3 regions of the Kitasatospora sp. NE20-6 genome follow, and region 1 is predicted to be linked to each of the others. Evidence: riboswitches for the same ligand, from Rfam matches in the RefSeq annotation. Region 1 holds a riboswitch; each other region holds the start of a gene.
The links. A riboswitch is a leader RNA that binds a small molecule or an ion and turns the genes downstream of it on or off. The one in region 1 is predicted to bind cobalamin.

Region 1 (4,178 bases):
CGGCGCCGTCATGGCCCTCGTCGCCCAGGCCACCGTCGACGGCGGACTGCTCCTCTCGCTCTGCGTGCAGCGGCTGTGCAACGTCGCGGTGGGCGGCGCGGCACTCCTGGCCCTCCCCCGGGCATCCGCGCCCGGCGAAACCGGCGCACTGCGACGGAGCCTGCCCACGCTCACCGCCGTCGGCATCGCGGACGTGGCGGCGAACGCGAGCTACGCGGCGGCCGCCCACAGCGGATCCGTGGCAGTGGCCTCCGTGCTCGCCTCGCTGTACCCCGTGGTCACCGCACTCATGGCGCGTGGCGTTCTGAAGGAGCGGCTGCGCCCGGTGCAGGTGATCGGCGCGGGCCTGGCCGTGGCCGGCACACTGCTGCTGGCTGCGGGCTGACCTGATCGCGGCCGCCCGGACCCCCGCAGGAACGGGACGGCTCTCCGGGCCCGGAGCCCTGCAGCCGGTCGGCGCACCGCACGCTCCCCCGCGCTCCACGATCAGACCGTCGGCCCGGCAGCCCAGCGCTGCTCGACCCTGGCGAACCGCCAGTAGCCGATCGCCGCGGCCCAGACCACCACGAAGAGCCCGACGATCACGAAGCCGACGTTGTCGAGGCTCAGCCCGGCGATCCACCCGGTCAGCGGGTCGCCGAGGTCCAACTTCTCGTGCAGGACCGCCACCAACTCGATGGTGCCGATGACGAACGCCACCGCGATCGACAGGCCCGTGATGGTCAGGTTGTAGAAGACCTTCCGCACCGGGTTGGAGAAGGCCCACTGGTACGCAAAGTTCATGAACGTGCCGTCCAGCGTGTCGAACAGGCTCATGCCGGCGGCGAAGAGCAACGGCAGGCAGACGATCGCGTACCAGGGGAGCCCGGCGGCCGCGCCGGAGCCCGCCATCACCATCAGCGCGACCTCGGTGGCCGTGTCGAAGCCGAGCCCGAGCACCAGGCCGACCGGGAACATCTGCCCGGGCCGGGTGATCGAACGCGTGGCACGGCCGAGCACCCGGTTCATCAGGCCCCGCGACGCGAGTCGGCGCTCCAGCTCGGCCTCGTCGAACGTCCCCGCCCGCATCGCGCGGAAGACCCGCAGGATGCCGAGCAGGGCGACGAGGTTCAACGCGGCGATGAGATAGAGGAAGGCGCCCGACGCGGTGGTGCCGATGGTGCCGAGCACCTGGTGCGTGGTGGAGCCGTCGTCCATCAACGTGCCCGCGAGCTGCGCACCGCCGGCGACCAGGGCCGCCATCAGCACGACCATCGACGAATGTCCCAGCGCGAACCAGAAGCCCACCGAGACGGGCCGACGACCGTCGGCCATGAGCTTGCGGGTGGTGTTGTCGATCACGGCGATGTGGTCGGCGTCGAAGGCGTGCCGCATGCCGAGGGTGTACGCGGTGATGCCGAGGCCCGCACCGAACACCTGCGTGCCGACCTCGTACTTCTCGGGCACCACGAGGAGGAACAGCGTGCCGAACGCCACCACGTGCATCGCCAGGATCACCGCCATCAGGGCGGCGGTACGGACCGTGTCCTCCCGCCGCCAGCGGAATGCCGCAGCAGCGGGGGCTGTCGGCCCGGGGGCCGTACCGGTTTCGGGCAGGGTCATCTGCGGATCACGCTCCAGCACCTCGTGGAAAGTCGTCGTGAGATGCCGTGGCCGGTCTCCTGGCTCACGGGGAGGATCCGACGGTGCCCGTACCCGGCCTTCCCGGGCGCGCCAAGGCGCCCAGTGACACACGTGGGGTACGGATTGACTCCCCGTTCACAGTGGCGAGGGCCGCTCCGGACTGGGACCTCAGAGGTCCGACACCGGTCTTCCCGAACACCACGGCGGCTCCACCGTAGGGGTGACGGCACGACAGCTGCAAGCCTGCACACCTGCGCAGGTGTCGAAGATCACGGCAGGGCGGACTGCGAGAATGCCCGGCATGCACCTCGTCCCCGCGGACCGCGCACACCACCGCACCATCGACGGACACCAGGTCTGCGAAGCCATCGCCGCGATCGGTGACGCCGGCCATGTCCGGGCCTGGGCCGACCGCTTCGCGCTGCTCGCCGATCCCGGCCGCCTCGCCCTCCTGCTCGCCCTGCACCAGACCGGGCCGATGGCCGTCAGCGACCTGGCCGTCGCCTCCGGCATGCGTGACCCCGCCGTGTCGCAGGCGCTGCGGCTCCTGCGGGCCGCGGGCACGGTGGCCGGCGAACGGGACGGACGCATCGTGCGCTACCGGCTCACCGACGCCGTGATCGCGGAGCTCCTCGAACACGGGGTGCTCGGCCGCGCGGACTGAACACGCACATGACCGGCATGTCCTGACGGATGGTCATTGAGCAGATCCCTTCAGCCAAGTTTTCTTGTCATGTCACCTTGAAGCAGTCCTGGTACCCCATGCTTCCGGAGGCGGCTCGTCCGAGCCGCCGCCCTCATGCTCCTGACGAGGAGACACCGTGAAGCTTCGCCGTACCTTCGCCGTCACGCTGCTGGCCGCCGCCACCTGCCTGCTTCCGGCCCAGCAGTCCGGCGCCTCCACCGGCGGCAGCCTGCCGTTCGGCTCGGCCACCGCAGTCGGCATCCACAACACCTACGACACGGCTTCCTTCCCCTTCCTCGCCCAGGGCCTGGACACCGGCACGGGCATGATCGAGCTGGACGTCTGGACGGACACCGTCACCACCGAGTGGAAGGTCAGCCACTCCAACCCGCTCGGCAACGCCAACAACTGTGTGGCGGCGACCAGCGCTGCGCAGCTCTACAGCGGCGGCACCAACAAGAACCTCGAGTACTGCCTCGACGACATCCGCATCTGGCTGGGCGCCCACCCCTCCAGTGGCCCGCTGGTCGTCAAGCTGGAGCTCAAGGGCGGCTTTGCGGGCAACCGCGGCATGGGTGCCGCCCAGCTCGACAGCCTCATAGCCGCCCACCTCGGCAGTGCCGTCTTCCGCCCGGCCGACCTGCTCGCCAAGCCCGGCGGCGGCACCTACGCCACCCTCGACGACGCCGCCAAGGCGGGCAACTGGCCGACGCGCAGCGCGCTGTCCGGTCGCGTACTCGTGGACGTCATCCCCGGCACCGTCGAGGAGGGCAACCCCTTCGACACCCTGCACACCGACGTCGAGTACGCGCGCTACCTGCGGGACCTCGCCGCTGCCGGCAAGGTGGGCCAGGCGCAGGTGTTCCCGGTCGTCCACGGAGCCGCCTCCGGCGACCCGCGCTCCGCATACAGCGAGACCAGCATCCGGCCGTGGTTCGTGGTCTTCGACGGCGACGCGTCCGCCTACGTCGGTGGCATCGACACGTCCTGGTACGACAGCCGCCACTATCTGTTGGTCATGACCGACGCCCACAACGTCGCACCCGCGATCAGCGCCACCAGCCCGACAGCAGAGCAGGCCCGTAGCCGGGTCACCCAGCTCGCCGCCGCGCACGCCAGCATCGTCTCCAGCGACTGGCGGAGCCTGCCCGAGGTACAGGCACTCGTGCTGTCCCGGGGCTGACACAGCAACGCCCCAACCAACAGCCTCCCGGCGCACGGGCAAGGCGCACGGGCAAGGCGCACGGGCCCGCGAGGGCCCGGCTCGGACTCCGCCCGTGCACCGGGAGCCATCGTGATCAGGCGCCGAAAGCCGACCCTCCGTGATCGCGACGCACCGGGCCGGGCTGACCGGGCCGACCGGGCCGCGGAGCGGCAAGGGGCCCGCACCGCCCGCGCCTTGGCAGCCCGGCCAGGATCGTACGCGTCATGGCGCGCCGCCCTCTGGCGGCCGCGCACCCTGGACCAGCGCCTCGAACCGGCTCAGCGACCGCTTGGCCGTCCGCCTGGTCAGTGGCCGCAGCGCGGCACCGAGAACACCCGCGGCCGGTACCCGGAATGCGCCGAGAAAGGCGAACCGGGTGCCGTCCGCCTCCTCGACCGCAGCCATGCCGCCCAACAGGTAGCGGCTCTGCATCAGGCACCATCCGGGCCGCAGCTCGATGTCGAAGCGGGCCCGGAGCCGCGAATGGCCCACGACCACCGCCTCGCCGCCGTCCGGCGAGACGCTGACGGTACGGATGTCGGGCAACCACTGGGGCATGGCGCCGGCCAGGTCGGCCGCCACCGCCCACACGTCCTCCAGGGATGTGGGCAGCAGCGTCTCGTGCACCGCCGCACCCGGCACGGTGGTGGCGAGTACGCGCAGGGC
Region 2 (4,178 bases), on a different contig from region 1:
CTCGGCCGCCAGCGCGCCGAGTTCCGCCAGCGGCGCCGGCACGCCCGCCCGGGCGGCCTCGCGGCGCACGGTCGCGTGCCAGTCCAGCACCGGCGAGTCCAGCACCAGGCCCGCCACGGACTCCCGCCAGGCCGACCGGGCCGCCGTGTGCAGCGCCATGGTGGCGCCGAGCGACCAGCCGTACAGCACCACGCGGTCGGCGCCGTGGGCGCGGGCGAAGCGGAGGGCGGCGTCCACGTCCTGCCACTCGGTCTCGCCGAAGTGGCTCAGCCCGTCGGGCGGGGGCGGCGCCCCCTCGTCACCGCGGTGGGTGACGACCAGCGCGGGCAGCCGCAGTGCGTGCAGCAGCGGCAGCACGGGCAGGGCCTGCTGCCGGTCGGCGCCGGGGCCGTGCACCAGCACCACCCACAGCCCCCGCATGCCCGGCAGGTGCCAGGCGGGCAGCGGCCCGAGCTCGCCGTCGACGGCGGTCTCCGTGAAGTCGAGGCCGAGCGCGGACGCCGGATCGCCGGTCACGACGCGGGCGGTCACCCGCACCTCGGCACCGCCGGCGAGCGGGGCCCCGGTCGACAGCAGGCGGCGGGTGACGCTCTGCGGGGCGGTGCCGAGCACCTCGCCGACGACGGCGTGCCCGCCGCCGGGCCACTCCAGGGCGTAGCGGCCGGGCCGCTCCGTCTCGACGCTGCGGGTGAGGGTGACGGAGTCCGGCCCCACGTGGTGGACGCGGACGCCCCCGGCCGACCCGAAGACGCCGCCCGCGGAGCCGGGGCGGACGGACCGTTCGGAGGCGCGACGGCCGGCCAGGAGGACGGCCGCGGCCCCGGCTCCGACGACGGCGGCAGCAACGGCGGTGGCGGTTCCCCAGCTGCGCATGGCATCCCCGGTCTGCTGGCTTCGGACATGGCGCTCCCAGTCCACGCCCGGCAGGCGGCCTCCGGCCACCCGGGCGGGCCGTCCGGGCGGCGGCGCCCCGCGCGGGCCCGGACCGGGATGTCGCCGGGCCGCCCGGCGAGCAGCTCCCGGAAGCGGTCGGCGGGCGCCGGCGGGCGGGCGAGCGGCGGGCGGGCGCCCGCCGCGGGGGCGGCTCCCCGGTCCGCCGCGCCGTCCCGGCCGGGGTGAGCTCGCGGGCCGGCCGGAAGTCGCGCAGCGAGGCGGGGCCCGTGCTCATCAGCCGGACGGGCGGGCACCACAGTGCCCGGGCCGGCGCGACGAACTCCTCCTCGGAGGGCCGCAGCGCGCCGCTCCCCCGGGCGAGGACGTGCGCGGGCAGCAGCCGCACCCCGTGCGCGGCCATGCCGTCGGCGACCTGTTCGGGCGTCAGGCCGCGCCCGGCCCCGTGCGGGGGCCGGAGGATCGTACGGACCGGCGGGGCCCGCGGACGGCGACGGTGTGTGACCAACCCCTCCGCACGCTTGGTTGACTCCCGGTCGGAGCGCGTGGTGATATCGCTGGGCCATACGGAGGCATGCAGAGGAAGCCGGTGCGAATCCGGCGCGGTCCCGCCACTGTCACCGGGGAGCACGCCCGAACACATGGTCACGACGGTCCGCCACAGGGCCGTTGGAAGGCCCGGGGGTGTGTCCGACCCGGAAGCCAGGAGACTCTCGCCGCCGGTTCGTCGATCCAGGGCGCGGACCCTGAGTGAGGACACGCACGCCATGCAGGCTGCCCGGCGGTCTCCGCTGCGCCCCGCCCGGGGAACCGGGCGGTGAGCCGTCCGACCCAGGCGTCCCCCTATCTGCTGGGCGCCGTCGCGGGGTACCTCGCCGACACCGCGTTCGCCGACCCGCGCCGGGGCCACCCGGTGGCCGTGTTCGGCAGCGCCGCCGGACGGCTGGAACGGGCCCTGTGGCGCGACCACCGCGGGGCGGGCGCCGCGTACACCGCGCTGTGCGTGGGCGCCGTGACCGCCGGGGCGGTGCTCGCCGAACGCGCCCTCGGGCGCAGCCGCCCGGCCCGCACGGCGCTCGCCGCGGCCGCCGTCTGGACGGTGCTCGGCGGCACCTCGCTCACCCGGGAGGCCCGCACGATCGGCCGCGCCCTGGAGGCCGGCGACCTCGCCGCCGCCCGTGAGCGGCTCCCGCACCTGTGCGGCCGCGACCCGAGCGCGCTGGACGGGCAGCAGATCGCCCGCGCCGTCGTCGAGTCGGTCGCCGAGAACACCGCCGACGCCGTCGTCAACGCGCTCACCTGGGGAGCCCTGGCCGGCACGCCCGGGCTGCTGGCCTTCCGTGCCGTCAACACCCTGGACGCGATGGTCGGTCACCGCTCGCCGCGGCACACGCGCTTCGGCTGGGCGTCGGCCCGGCTCGACGACGTCGCCGGCTGGCCCGGCGCCCGGCTCACGGCGCTGCTGGCCGTCGCCGCGGCGGAGCACCCGCGGGCCGCCTGGAAGGTCTGGCGGCGCGACGGCTCCGCCCACCCCAGCCCCAACGCGGGCCAGGCCGAGTCGGCGTTCGCCGGGGCCCTCGGCGTCCGTCTCGGGGGCACGCTGCGGTACGGGACACGGACCGAGCACCGGCCCGTCCTGGGCGCGGAACTGCGGCCGGTCGCCGCCGCCGACATCGAACGGGCCTGCGCGCTCTCCCGGCGGGTCGGTGTGCTGGCGCTGGCCGTCACGCTCGCCGGCCGGGCCGTCCGGGCCCGCGGCCGTGCACGCAGGACGACAGGAGGAGTGGGCCGATGAGCCGGGCACTGCTGGTCGCGGGGACGACCTCGGACGCGGGCAAGAGCGTGGTCACGGCGGCGGTCTGCCGCTGGCTGGTCCGCCGGGGCGTGCGGGTCGCGCCGTTCAAGGCGCAGAACATGTCGCTCAACTCCTTCGTCACCGCGGACGGCGCCGAGATCGGCCGGGCGCAGGCGATGCAGGCGCAGGCCGCCCGGGTGGAGCCGGAGGCCGCGATGAACCCGGTGCTGCTCAAGCCCGGTGCGGACGGCCGCAGCCAGGTCGTGCTGCTCGGCCGGCCGGTCGCGGAGGTCGGCGCGCTCGACTACCGCGAGCGCAAGCCCGTCCTGCTGGAACGGGCCCTGGAGTGCCTGGCCGACCTGCGCGGCCGGTACGACGTGGTGGTGTGCGAGGGGGCGGGTTCGCCCGCCGAGATCAACCTGCGCGACCGCGACATCGCCAACATGGGCCTGGCGACCGCCGCGAACCTGCCCGTCGTGGTCGTCGGCGACATCGACCGCGGCGGGGTGTTCGCCGCGATGTACGGCACGCTGGCGCTGCTCTCCGCGCAGGACCAGGCGCTGGTGGCGGGCTGGTTCGTCAACAAGTTCCGCGGCGACGCGCGGCTCCTCGCGCCCGGCCTGGAGATGCTGGAGGGCCTGACGGGCCGTCCGGTGCTGGGCACGCTGCCCATGCTGCCCGGGCTGTGGCTGGACGCCGAGGACTCGCTCGACCTGTCGACCGTCGCCGAACGCGGCCCGGTCGCCGCCCCGCACGGCACGGACGTGCTGCGGGTCGCCGTCGTGCGGTTCCCCCGGCTGTCGAACTTCACCGACGTCGACGCGCTCGCCCAGGAGCCCGGCGTGCTGGTGCGCTGGGCGACCCGGCCCGAGGAGCTCGCCGACGCCGACCTCGTGATCCTGCCCGGCACCCGGGCGACCGTCGCCGACCTCGCCTGGCTGCGCGAACGCGGCCTGGACCGCGCGGTGCACGCCCGGGCGGCGGCGGGCCTGCCGGTGCTCGGTGTGTGCGGCGGCTACCAGATGCTCGCCCGGGAGATCACCGACGAGGTCGAGTCGAAGGCCGGCACGGTCGAGGGCCTCGCCCTGCTGCCGACCCGGGTCGTCTTCGGCCGGGAGAAGGTGCTCGCCCGCCCGGTCGGCGAGGCGTACGGGGAGCGGGTCGAGGGGTACGAGATCCACCACGGCGTGGTCGCCGTCGAGGGTGGCGAGGCGTTCGTCTCGGACGGCCGCGGGCGCGCCCTCGACGGCTGCCGGGCGGGCGCGGTGTGGGGTACGACCTGGCACGGCGTGCTGGAGAACGACGGCTTCCGGCGGGCCCTGCTGCGCGAGGCGGCCGCCCTCGCCGGACGGGCGTTCGTGCCCGCGCCGGACACGTCGTTCGCTGCCGCCCGCGAGGAACGGCTCGACCGGCTCGGCGACCTGATCGAGGAGCACGCCGACACCGAGGCGCTGTGGAAGCTGATCGAGGGCGGGGCGCCGGCCGGCCTCCC
Region 3 (4,178 bases), on a different contig from region 1:
GGGCGCGGATCGCGGGCAGCTTCGCCGGGTCCATCGCGGCGATCGACGAGTACTCGTCGAGCAGCTGCTCCAGCCGCGCGATGTCGCCGTAGCTGTCGGCGCGGGCCATCGGCGGCACCAGGTGGTCGACCAGCGTGGCGTGGGCGCGGCGCTTGGCCTGGGTGCCCTCGCCCGGGTCGTTCACCAGGAACGGGTAGACCAGCGGCAGGTCGCCGATGACGGCGTCCGGCCCGCAGTCGGCCGACAGCGCCGCCGTCTTGCCCGGCAGCCACTCCAGGTTGCCGTGCTTGCCGAGGTGGACGACGGCGTGCGCGCCGAAGCCGCCGTCCTCCTGCGCCGCCGCGATCCAGCGGTACGCCGCCAGGTAGTGGTGGCTCGGCGGGAGGTCCGGGTCGTGGTAGATCGCCACCGGGTTCTCGCCGAAGCCGCGCGGCGGCTGGATCAGCACCAGCAGGTTGCCGGAGCGGATCGCGGCGAGCACGATGTCGCCGTCCGGGTTCTGCGAGCGGTCGACGTACAGCTCGCCGGGCGGCGGGCCCCAGTGCGCCTCGACGCCGGCCCGCAGGCCCTCCGGGAGACCGGCGTACCAGCGGCGGTAGTCGGCGGCGGGGATGCGGACGGGGTTGCGGGCGAGCTGCTCCTCCGTCAGCCAGTCCTGGTCGTAGCCGCCGGCCGCGATCAGCGCGTGGATCAGCGCGTCGCCCTCGTGGAGGGCGGGATCGGCGGAGTCGAGACCGGGCAGGTCGGTGCCGAGGTCCATGCCCTCCGCGCGCAGCCGGGCCAGCAGCCGCATCGCGCTCGCCGGGGTGTCCAGGCCGACGGCGTTGCCGACCCGGGCGTGCTTCGTCGGGTACGCGGACAGCACCAGCGCGAGCCGCCGCTCGGCCGCCGGGGTGTGCCGGAGCCGGGCGTGGGCCACGGCGATGCCGGCGACCCGGGCGGCCCGCTCGGGGTCGGCGCGGTAGACGGTGAGGCCGTCCTCGTCGAGCTCCTTGAAGGAGAACGGCACGGTGATCAGCCGGCCGTCGAACTCCGGCACGGCGATCTGGGTGGCGGTGTCGAGCGGGGAGAGGCCGTCGTCGCTCTCCTCCCACCGGCTGCGCGACCAGGTCAGGCACAGCGCCTGCAGGATCGGGCGGTCGAGGGCGGCGAGCGCGCCCGCGTCCCAGGCCGCCTCGTCGCCGCCGGCCTGCGCGTCGGCGGGGCGGGTGCCGCCCGCGGCGAGCACCGTGGTGACGATCGCGTCGGCCCGCGCCAGCTCGGCGAGCAGCTCCGGCTCGGCGCCGCGCAGCGAGGAGCAGTACAGCGGCAGCGCGCGGGCGCCCCGGTCCTCGATCGCCGAGCACAGCGTCTCGACGAAGGCGGTGTTGCCGCTCATGTGGTGGGCGCGGTAGTAGAGCACCGCGATCAGCGGGCCGTCCGTGGGCCGCGGTTCGCGCTCCAGCGGGCCCCAGTCGGGGGCGGAGGCGGGCGGGGCGAAGCCGTGGCCGGTGAGCAGCACGGTGTCCGAGAGGAACGCGCCGAGCTCGGCGAGGTTGGCCGGCCCGCCGTGCGCGAGGTAGGCGTGCGCCTCGGCGGCGATGCCCGCCGGCACGGTGGAGAGCTCCATCAGCTGGGCGTCGGGGGCCTGTTCGCCGGTCAGCACGATCACCGGGCGGGGGCCGGCCAGCAGGGCGTCCAGCCCATCCTCCCAGGCGCGCCGGCCGCCGAGCAGCCGCACCACGACCAGGTCGGTGCCGTCCACCAGCGCGGGCAGGTCGTCGGCGGTGAGCCTGGCGGGGTTACCGAGCCGGAAGGGCACCGGGCCCTGCGCGGCACGGGCGCTCAGCAGGTCGGTGTCGGAGGTCGACAGCAGCAGGATCATGCGGAGGGCCTCCCGGCCAGGTCGGTGTTCCGGGTCGCGAGTCGCGGGGTCGGCCGTGCCGGGGGAGCGGGCGGTGCGGGCTCGGCACGTCTGGGACGGACGGCGGGGCCGGGCAGGCGGCAGCGCACAGGTCGGACCTTCCTCGGGGTCCGCGCCCCTCGGTGTGCCCCCGGCCGGAGACCGGGAGAAGGCGGAGGACGGCGGGAGTTCCTGGCTCCACGGCAGGCTGAGCCGTGGTTACAGTGGCGGGACCGCACCGGATTTGCACCGGTTTCCTCCGCTTGCCGTCGCTGGCGTCGGGCCGTCCTCGCGGACCGCCCGGCAGCATCGTACGGGGTGCCGCGCGGCTGCGGGACAGGGCGCCGACTGTGATCTACGAGACGGGGGCGGCCCGTCGCACCCTCTGTATGCTCGCCGCCATGCCCGCCTCACCCGACGCCGCTGCGCGAGGCTCCGCCGTGCCCGGCCGGGGCCGCGCGGACGCCTGCCCCGGGGCTCTCCGTCTGCACACCGCCGACGACGGCGCCCTGGCCCGGGTGCGCCTGCCCGGCGGACTCCTGACGGCCCGTCAGCTCGTGGCGCTCGCCGACGCCGCCGAGCAGCTCGGCGACGGCGCGCCGGAGACCACCTCGCGCGGCAACGTCCAGCTGCGCGGCCTGCCTTCGGACTGCGGGGCCGAGCTCGCCCGGCGGCTGCGCGAGGCCGGACTGCTGCCCTCCGAGACGCACGAGCGGGTGCGCAACATCGTCGCCTCGCCGTACGCCGGGGTCGACGGCCGCGGCCACGCCGACGTGCAGGGCTGGGTGCGCGCGCTCGACGCGGAGCTGTGCGCGAGCGGCTGGGCGGCCGGACTGTCCGGCAAGTTCCTCTTCGCCCTGGACGACGGCCGCGGCGACGTCGCCGCGCTCGACGCCGATGTGACGTTGATCGCAGCGCCCGGCGGCACCGCGCTGCTCCGGCTCGGCCGGGCCGGCACCGTCCGCCCGGTCGGCGCGCCGGTGGCCGCCGCGCTCGCCGCCGCCCGCGACTTCCTGGCGGCCGCGGAGGGCCGGGCCTGGCACCTGCGGGAACTCCCCGACCTGCTGCCGCCCGGCACCGAACCGCTGCCCGCCCCCGCCGGCGGCCCGCCCGCGCTCGGCGCCCTGCCCGGCGGGATCGCCGTCGGCACCCGCTTCGGCCGGGCCGCCGCCGACCGGTGGCGGCTGCTGGCGGAGGTGTCCGCCGGTGAGATCCGGCTGACGCCGTGGCGCGGGGCCGTCCTGCCGGGCGTGCCCGCCGCCCGGCTCCCCGACCTGGCCGCCGCCGGGTTCCTGACCCGGCCCGGTACCGCCTGGGACCGCGCCACCGCCTGCACCGGCCTGCCCGGCTGCGCGAAGTCGCTCGCCGACGTCCGCACCGACGCCGCCCGCGCACTGGAGCACGGGCCCGGCGCGGCCCCGGCGGCGGCGCACCCCGACGCACCCTCCGGCGCGGCCCGCGCTCCGGAGCGCGCCGGCGGTGCGGCGCTGCCCGTGCACTGGTCGGGCTGCGAGCGGCGCTGCGGACACCCCGCCGGGCGATGGGTGGACGTGCTCGCGCTCGGGCAGGGCTACCGGGTGACGCCGGTCGGGACGCCGGCGCCTTCAGTGGATGTGACGACGGAAGAGATGGCCGAGGCGGTCGCCGAGGCCCGGAGGATCACGTGATCGAGTACGAGAAGGACGGCGCGGCCATCTACCGGCAGTCCTTTGCCACCATCCGGGCCGAGGCCGATCTGGCCGCCCTGCCCGAGGACGTCGCCCGGGTCGCGGTGCGGATGATCCACGCCTGCGGCATGACCGACCTGGTCGAGGACCTCGTGTACTCGCCCGGCGCGGTCGCCGCCGCCCGGGCGGCCCTGCTCGCCGGGGCGCCGATCCTCTGCGACGTCAACATGGTCGCCAGCGGGGTGACGCGCAAGCGCCTGCCCGCCGGCAACGAGGTCGTCTGCACCCTCACCGACCCGGCGGTGCCCGAGCTGGCCCGCCGGATGGGCACCACCCGCAGCGCCGCCGCCATGGAGCTGTGGCTGCCCCGGCTGGAGGGCGCGGTGGTGGCCGTCGGCAACGCCCCGACCTCGCTCTTCCGGCTGCTGGAGATGGTCGAGGCGGGCGCACCCCGCCCGGCCGCGGTGATCGGCGTGCCCGTCGGCTTCATCGGCGCCGCCGAGTCCAAGCAGGCCCTGGCCGAGCACCCCGCCGCCCTGGAGCACCTGGTGGTGCGCGGCCGCCGCGGCGGCAGCGCGATGGCCGCCGCCGCCGTCAACGCGATTGCGAGTGAAGAAGAGTGACGGGCC

Region 2: another riboswitch for cobalamin. It lies ahead of SNE206_RS17625 (cobalamin biosynthesis protein); the one in region 1 lies ahead of SNE206_RS01515 (HoxN/HupN/NixA family nickel/cobalt transporter).
Region 3: another riboswitch for cobalamin. It lies ahead of cobN (cobaltochelatase subunit CobN); the one in region 1 lies ahead of SNE206_RS01515 (HoxN/HupN/NixA family nickel/cobalt transporter).

What each region holds. Positions count from the first base shown of each region.
Region 1 is NZ_BPRL01000002.1:192,846-197,023, reverse strand. Features, by position in the region: gene SNE206_RS01520 (EamA family transporter) at 1-385, shown strand, start outside; gene SNE206_RS01515 (HoxN/HupN/NixA family nickel/cobalt transporter) at 487-1,602, opposite strand; cobalamin riboswitch at 1,634-1,841, opposite strand; gene SNE206_RS01510 (ArsR/SmtB family transcription factor) at 1,925-2,287, shown strand; gene SNE206_RS01505 (phosphatidylinositol-specific phospholipase C domain-containing protein) at 2,445-3,491, shown strand; gene SNE206_RS01500 (hypothetical protein) at 3,735-4,178, opposite strand, start outside.
Region 2 is NZ_BPRL01000020.1:91,706-95,883, reverse strand. Features, by position in the region: gene SNE206_RS17630 (alpha/beta hydrolase) at 1-873, opposite strand, end outside; cobalamin riboswitch at 1,432-1,625, shown strand; gene SNE206_RS17625 (cobalamin biosynthesis protein) at 1,709-2,686, shown strand; gene SNE206_RS17620 (cobyric acid synthase) at 2,683-4,178, shown strand, end outside.
Region 3 is NZ_BPRL01000001.1:82,930-87,107, forward strand. Features, by position in the region: gene cobN (cobaltochelatase subunit CobN) at 1-1,864, opposite strand, end outside; cobalamin riboswitch at 2,046-2,185, opposite strand; gene SNE206_RS00355 (hypothetical protein) at 2,272-3,549, shown strand; gene SNE206_RS00360 (precorrin-8X methylmutase) at 3,546-4,172, shown strand; gene SNE206_RS00365 (precorrin-2 C(20)-methyltransferase) at 4,169-4,178, shown strand, end outside.